DNA from 2 places in the Streptomyces sp. SP18CS02 genome. Region 2 is predicted to be linked to the other one. Evidence: riboswitches for the same ligand, from Rfam matches in the RefSeq annotation. Region 2 holds a riboswitch; the other holds the start of a gene.

Region 1 (3,950 bases), on a different contig from region 2:
ACCGGTCGCGACGACGTCGACCCACGCGCCCTGCGGGTGGCCGCAGCGCCGTTCGCAGCCGGACCAGTGGACGGGCAGGCCGCCCGTGCCGGGGGTGGCGTCGGCGCGCACGTCCGACAGGGACTTGGCGCAGCCGGGCCGCCCGGTGCAGGCGCCGGTGCCCAGCCAGGGCGAGTCGGGGGAGGTGATCAGACCGGCCGCGTCGAGGGCGGCGAGCCGTTCCGTGGCGGCCCGCCGGTCCGCGAACCCGGTCACGACCAGGCCGCGCCAGGGCGTGACGCGGACCTCGTCGGCCGGCAGCAGGGCGCGCATCTGCGCGCTCGTCACCCGGCCGAGCGGCGCCACGACCGACACGGCGGCCGGGGGTGCCACGGGGCCGGGGGCGGGCGTGCCGGGCGGCGTGACGACCCCCGGGAGCGGGCGCGGCCCGGGCGCGGCCGTCCCTCCCGGGGCCGGGCCGTCGCCGGCTCGCGCGGGAGCCGCGGCGGCGGCGTCGACGGGTGAGAACGCGAGGCCCGCCTCCGCCAGGTGCGCCGCCACGTCCACGGACCGTCCCGGGGGCAGCTCGCGCACCCGCCAGGCGCCCGTGCCCGCCGCGCGGGCGGCGGCCAGGAAGGCGCGGGCCGCGGCGAGCGCGGCGCGCGGGGCGTCGTCGGCCGGCACCCGGCACACCTCCCGCACGCCGACCCGTACGCGTGCGGAACCGGCGTCCGGTTCTGCGATCAAGGTCACATCGGCGCCGAGCCCCGCCACGTCCCCGCGTCCGTCGTCCAGGGCGAACAGGAAGCGGCCCGAGAGGGCGGCCGACCACGGGGCGGCACAGAGCAGGGCGTCCAGCTCGCGCACCCACAACTGCACGTCGGCGCGGCCCAGTCCGTCCAGCCCGGCCAGCGGGGACGCGACCACGTTGCGCACCCGCTCATGCGTTTCGGAGGGCAGCAGCCCGGCGTCCCGCAGCAGCTCGGCCAGGGCCGACCCGCAGTCGTCGCCGAGGCCGCGCAGCTCGACGTTGCCGCGTGAGGTGATGCTGAGGTGCCCGTCCCCCAGCGAGTCCGCCGCCAGTGCCAGCGCACGTACCTGATGGGACGTCAGAAGGCCGCCCGGCAGGCGCAGTCGGGCCAACCGGCCGTCGTCGGCCTGGTGCAGCCGCAGCGCGCCGGGGCAGGCGTCGCCACGGTCCCGTATGGGAGCTTCGACCCGTTTCGGCGTTGATGGTCGGGTGGGCGGCATGGCGGCGAGCATACCCACGACCTTCCAGGTGACCGCCCGCCCGATCAAGCCGAACCTCTACTATGCAGACGGCACAGGGTCCCAGGGCCCTAGGGAGGAAGCCCGGTGGGAATCCGGCGCGGTCCCGCCACTGTGAACCGGCCCCGAGCCGGTGAGTCAGGAACTCCCGCCGTCCTACGACCACCCGGGGCGCGGACACCCCGAGGAAGGCCTGCGCACGCGATGATCCTGCTGCTGTCGCACTCCGACACCGACCTGCTGAGCGCTCGCGCCGCCGGCGGTCCGGTGGAGTACCGGTTCGCCAACCCCTCCCGGCTCCCCGTCGACGAGCTGCCCGCCCTGCTGGACGGCACCGACCTGGTCGTCGTACGCCTCCTCGGCGGCGTCCGCGCCTGGCAGGAGGGGCTCGACGCACTGCTGGCGGGGGACCGTCCCGTGGTGGTGCTGAGCGGGGAACAGGCCCCCGACGCCCAGCTGATGGAGGCCTCCACCGTCCCCATCGGCATCGCCGCCGAGGCGCACGCCTACCTCGCCCACGGCGGCCCGGACAACCTGGAACAGCTCGGCCGTTTCCTCTCCGACACGGTGCTGCTCACGGGCCACGGCTTCGAGCCGCCGAGCCCCGCGCCCACCTGGGGCCCCCTGGAGCGCACCCCGCGCCGCACGGACGGCCCGGTCGTCGCGGTGCTCTACTACCGCGCCCACCACATGAGCGGGAACACCGCGTTCATCGGCGCCCTGTGCGACGCCGTGGAGGACGCGGGCGCCCAGGCCCTGCCGCTGTACGTGGCGTCCCTGCGCGCCCCCGAGCCCGAGCTGCTCGACCGGCTGCGCGGCGCCGACGCGATCGTCACCACCGTCCTCGCGGCGGGCGGCACCAAGCCCGCCGCGGCCCAGGCGGGCGGCGACGAGGAGGCCTGGGACGCGGGCGCGCTCGCCGCCCTGGACGTCCCCGTCCTCCAGGCGCTCTGCCTGACCGGCCCGCGCTCCGCCTGGGAGGAGAGCGACGAGGGGCTGTCGCCGCTGGACGCGGCCAGCCAGGTCGCCGTGCCCGAGTTCGACGGCCGGCTCATCACCGTTCCGTTCTCCTTCAAGGAGATCGACGAGGACGGCCTGCCCGCGTACGTCGCCGACACCGAGCGCGCCGCCCGCGTCGCCGGGATCGCCGTGCGCCACGCCCGGCTGCGCCACATCCCGAACGAGCACAAGCGCCTCGCGCTGGTCCTCTCCGCGTACCCGACCAAGCACTCCCGGATCGGCAACGCGGTCGGCCTGGACACCCCCGCCTCCGCCGTCGCCCTGCTGCGCAGGCTCCGCGAGGAGGGGTACGACTTCGGTCCCGAGGAGGACATCCCCGGCCTGGTCTCCGGCGACGGCGACGAGCTGATCTACGCCCTCATCGAGGCCGGCGGCCACGACCAGGACTGGCTCACCGAGGAGCAGCTCGCCCGCAACCCCGTCCGGATCCCCGCCGCCGACTACAAGCGCTGGTACGCGACCCTGCCGCAGGAGCTCCGCGCGGCCGTCGAGGAGCACTGGGGCCCGCCGCCCGGCGAGATGTTCCTGGGCCGCTCCCGCAATCCGGAGGGCGACATCGTGCTCGCCGCCCTGCGCCGCGGGAACCTGCTGGTCCTCATCCAGCCGCCGCGCGGCTTCGGCGAGAACCCGATCGCGATCTACCACGACCCCGATCTGCCGCCCTCGCACCACTACCTGGCGGCCTACCGCTGGATCTCGGCCTCCGCGGACGACGGCGGCTTCGGCGCCGACGCGATGGTCCACCTCGGCAAGCACGGCAACCTGGAGTGGCTGCCCGGCAAGAACGCCGGCCTGTCCGCCGCCTGCGGCCCCGACGCCGCGCTCGGCGACCTCCCGCTGGTCTACCCGTTCCTCGTCAACGACCCCGGCGAGGGCACGCAGGCCAAGCGCCGCGTCCACGCCACCCTGGTCGACCACCTGGTCCCGCCGATGGCCCGCGCCGACTCCTACGGCGACATCGCGCGCCTGGAGCAGCTGCTCGACGAGTACGCGCAGATCTCCTCCATGGACCCCTCGAAGCTGCCCGCGATCCGCGCCCAGATCTGGACGCTGATCCAGGCCGCCAAGCTCGACCACGACCTGGGTCTGGCGGACCGGCCGGACGACGACGGCTTCGACGACTTCCTGCTGCACGTCGACGGCTGGCTGTGCGAGGTCAAGGACGCCCAGATCCGCGACGGCCTGCATGTCCTGGGCGGGGCGCCCACCGGCCCCGAGCGGGTCAACCTGGTGCTGTCGATCCTGCGCGCCCGCCAGATCTGGGGCGGTACGCAGGCCCTGCCCGGACTGCGCGAGGCCCTCGGGCTGGACGAGTCGGCCGCCACCCGCACGGGCGCGGACGAGGCGGAGGAGAAGGCCCGGACGCTGGTCCAGGCGATGGAGGACGCCGACTGGGATCCGGCCGCCGTCGGTACGGTGGCCGCCGGCCACGGACAGGCCGTCGCCGACATCCTCGACTTCGCCGCCCGCCAGGTCGTGCCGCGCCTCGCCGCCACCACCGACGAGCTCGCCCACGCCGTCCACGCCCTGAACGGCGGGTTCGTCCCGGCAGGCCCCTCCGGGTCCCCCCTGCGCGGGCTGGTCAACGTCCTGCCGACCGGCCGCAACTTCTACTCGGTCGACCCCAAGGCCGTCCCCTCGCGCCTCGCCTGGGAGACCGGCCAGGCGCTGGCCGACTCCCT
Region 2 (3,950 bases):
CAGCTCTGCCGCTGTCACACCGCTCCCCGGTCGTCGTTCCGCCGGGCGTCCCGGCGCATCATCCAGAGGAAGAACGGACCGCCGCACAGCGCGGTCAGCACTCCGACTGGTATCTCCATGGGGGCCGCGAGCGTACGGGCCGCGATGTCGGCCCAGACGAGGAACACCGCGCCGGCCAGGGCCGCCGTCGGCAGGACCCGGCGATGGTCACCGCCGACGAACAGCCGCACGATGTGCGGCAGCATCAGCCCGACGAACCCGATCGGTCCGGCCGCCGCGACCAGGACGCCCGTGACCAGCGACAGCAGGACGAACATCCGGGCACGGAAGCGGGCCACATCCAGTCCCATGGTCGTGGCGGCCTCCTCGCCCGCCAGCAGCAGGTTCAGCGAACGGGCCTGCAGGAGCAGGACGCCGACGCCGACCACCAGGGCTGCGGCGGGAAGCCACAACGTCCCCCACTGGACGCCCCCGAGACCACCGAGCGTCCAGGCGAGCACCTCACGCGCCTGATTGCCCCGGTCGGCCGTCAGCAGCAGCAGGTCCATCACCGCCGTGAGCACCGCCGCGACCGCCACCCCCGACAAGACCAGCCGGATCGATGTGATCCGCCCGCCGGCCCGAGCCGTGGTGTACACCAGCAGCAGGGTGAGGAGGGCGCCGGTGAACGCGGACGCCGACAGGGAGACGGCACCGAACAGGGTGACCCCGGAGACGATGACGGCGACCGCTCCCAGCGACGCTCCCGAGGACACCCCGAGCAGATAGGGCTCGGCGAGCGGGTTGCGGACGAGTGCCTGCATGGCCGCGCCCACGACGGCCAGCCCGGCACCGGTCACCGCTCCCAGCAGCACCCGCGGCGCCCGCACATCGAGCACGATCGTCTCGCGCGCCCGGGTCCAGCCCGGTTCCGTCGAGTCGGCGCCCAGGGCGTGGCTCACGATGCCCCAGACCTCTCCGGGCGGCACATGGACCGAACCGATGCCCAGGCCCGCCGTGACGGAGACGATCAGCAGCGCACCGAGGAGCAGCAGGGCCAGGGGGAAGGCGGCTCCCCTGCCCGGCCGGTCCCGGGGAGGGACGGCCGGCGAGGCCGGCGAGGACGCCGAGGCCGGTGAGGCCGGTGGTGCGAGACGCCCTTCCTGCCCGGTCCGCGCGGAGGCGGTCACCTGAACCGGCCGGGGTGCAGCTGACGGGCGAGGTCCTCGACGGCGTACGGGGGCCGGACACCGACGAGGGTGGCGGTCAGCGGCAGCACCACGAACCGCTTGTTCTTCACAGCGGGGACGTCGGCGAGGGCGGGCTGGGAGAGCAGGAACCTCTTCTTCCGCTCCACGCTGCCGGCGCCGGCGTAGTCGTAGATCGCGATGACCTCGGGCCTGCGCTCGACGACCTGCTCCCACGAGGCGTCGCCGAAGACCTCGTCCAGGTCGGCGAAGACATTGCGCCCGCCGGCCAGTCGGATGATCTCGGTGCCCAGGCTCCTGCCGCCGGCCGTGAAGGGGGCCTTGTCGCCGCTGTCGTACACGAACACGGAGACGGGCGGCTCGCCCTTGACCGCCGCGCTGCTCTTCCCGATGCGTCCCCGCAACTCGGCGACCAGCTTCTCCGCACGCTCCCGCACGCCGAAGACCTGGCCGATCGTACGGATCTCCTCGTAGGTGTCCCGCATGGACACCTGCTTCTTCCCGCAGTACTCGCGGTTGAGGTAGGTGTCGATGCCCGCGTCCGCGAACGCCTTGCGCGAGCGGCCCTCGTTCTGGGCGAAGGCGCTGCCGTAACCGCCGTAGACGAGGTCCGGTTCGGCTTCCAGGACGGCCTCGAAGGAGGGTTCCTTCTCCGCCAGTTGCGGTACGGCCTTGAAGTCCTCCTCCCACTGGGGCAGGACCGCGGAGTCGGGGAAGGCGGTGCCGACCATCCTGTCCTTCAGACCCAGGGCCAGCAGGAGCTCGGCCGGGTGCTGGTGGATGGTGACCACCCGGGAAGGCGGTTCGTCGTACGTCGTGCGCGTTCCGCAGTTGTCGATGGTGACCGGGAATCCCGGAGCGGAGCGGGAGGCCCCGGCGCCGCGCCGGTCATCGCGCCCGTCCGGGCTGCCGCATCCGGCCAGCAGGGTCGCGGACAGCGCGATCGCGAGTCCCGTACGGCGCATGACGCCGCGCCGCCTCGTGGGCAGGGGAGAAGTAAGGCATGGGGTGCCGTGGTACACGTAAAGCCTCCTGCGGAGTCCGCGCTCCTTGGAACGGGCCCGCGACAGGCCAGTGTCCTGACTCCCGGATCGTCGTTCGTCCTCCTGCCTTCCCACGCCGCGCGCAGTGGCTTCTCGAAGGGACGCACTCCCCGGTCACAGTGGCGGGACCGTGCCGGAATCGCACCGGCTTCCTGTCTCCCGTCGCGGTGGTGACCAGGTGATATTACGATCCCTTGAGCGAGAGGCAAAAGGGCGTGCGGCGCAACCCCGCGCGCCCCGACATTCCGTCAGCCCTGGCGTCCGCCTCGACGTACCGCCGCGGAACGGCCGGGCCCAGCCCGGGCAGTCCGAAACGGGCCGTCAGTTCCGCGCCGACCGGCATCCGGGTGTCGGTGGAACCGATCAGCCCGTTCAGTGCCGGCGTACGGCCGAGCTCGGCGTGGACCGCCTCCGTGTCGAAGGTGTCGATCACCACCACGTCGAGGGGATCGGCCGGGAGCCGTTCGAGTTCATGGGCGTAGCAGGAAGGATCACAGGCCAGCAGCCGCAGGCGTTCCCCGAGTGACCGCGCACCTGGATGACGGAGGCGCCCGCCGAACGGCCCCCCGCGGCCGGGAACGCACACGTCCGGGCCACCGCCGCGCGGGTCAGCCGGCAGCAGGGTCCGGCACGAGGTGCTCCCCGCCACGGGACGTCCCGCGCGCGAAGGCCGCGTCGGCCGCCGCCGGGCCGAGCAGGGACCGGCAGGCCGACCACACCCGATCGACGTCGTGCCGTTCGGCGTCCGGCAGCGGCGCGCCGACCGAGACGCGGGCCGCGTGCGCGGCGCCCAGCAGTCCGGCGGCCCGCTCCCCGGCACCGCCGGCCGCCGCCGCGCCCGCCAGGCCCTCCCACGCCAGCGCGAGCGCCCGTACGTCACCCAGCTCGCGCGCCACCGCCAGCCCCTCGGTGTGCAGCTCGCGGGCACGGGACGGCTCGCCCCTCAGCTCGGCCGTGAAACCGAGCTCGGCGAGGGCAAGGGCCGTACCCGGCCCGTATCCCGTGGCACGGAACCAGGCCAGGACGCTGTCCATATGGGCCTCCGCCTCATCGAGATCCCCCGTGCGCCGCGCGATCATTCCCAAGCCGATCCGGGCATCGGCCTCTCCGGCGGCATGGCTCTGCTCCCGCGTCAGCTTCCAGGCACGGGCGTGCAGCTCCCGGGCCGCCGAGCGGTCGCCCGTGAGGAAGGCGAGCCGCCCCAGCGCACACAGTCGCTTGGCTGCCTCCGTCCACCACCCGAACTCCTCGGCGAGGGCGAGCCCTTCCTCGTGCAGCCGGACCGCCCTCGGATGGTCGCCGGCGATCTCGTGCAGCTTCGCCCGCGGGAACACCGTCTGCGACAGGCCCCAACGGTCTCCCAGCGTGCCGAACAGCCGGGCGCTGCGTTCGGCGTCGCGGCGCACTCCGTCGAGGTCGCCGTGCGCCAGGGCATGCCGGGCCCGCACGCTCAGGGAGGCCGCCGTTCCCCAGGTGTGGCCGAGCTCTTCACAGGCGGTCAGGGCCCGTTCGGTGAGCTCCTCGCCCGTGGCCACTTCTCCCGCGCCCATCTGGGAGGAGGCCAGGAACCACAGCGCGGTGGCCCTCGCCCACGGGTCGTGCGCCGACACCTGCGGCGCGTCGAGGGCGTCGACCGCACCCCGGATCTCCGCCTCACCGGTGGCCGGCGAGGCGCCTTCGCCCAGGGCGAGGCCCGTCCGCCACGCGGCCGCCGACGCGA

The links. Region 2 has a riboswitch for cobalamin ahead of PUR26_RS05305 (ABC transporter substrate-binding protein). Riboswitches for the same ligand answer to the same signal wherever they lie in the genome.
Region 1: linked by a shared signal. The riboswitch ahead of cobN (cobaltochelatase subunit CobN) and the one ahead of PUR26_RS05305 (ABC transporter substrate-binding protein) in region 2 are both predicted to bind cobalamin.

What each region holds. Positions count from the first base shown of each region.
Region 1 is NZ_JAQYXC010000277.1:102,337-106,286, reverse strand. Features, by position in the region: gene PUR26_RS14175 (cobalamin biosynthesis protein CobG) at 1-1,230, opposite strand, end outside; cobalamin riboswitch at 1,288-1,416, shown strand; gene cobN (cobaltochelatase subunit CobN) at 1,453-3,950, shown strand, end outside.
Region 2 is NZ_JAQYXC010000256.1:5,699-9,648, forward strand. Features, by position in the region: gene PUR26_RS05295 (ABC transporter ATP-binding protein) at 1-18, opposite strand, end outside; gene PUR26_RS05300 (FecCD family ABC transporter permease) at 15-1,169, opposite strand; gene PUR26_RS05305 (ABC transporter substrate-binding protein) at 1,166-2,152, opposite strand; cobalamin riboswitch at 2,240-2,420, opposite strand; gene PUR26_RS05310 (hypothetical protein) at 2,415-2,816, opposite strand; gene PUR26_RS05315 (AfsR/SARP family transcriptional regulator) at 2,839-3,950, opposite strand, start outside.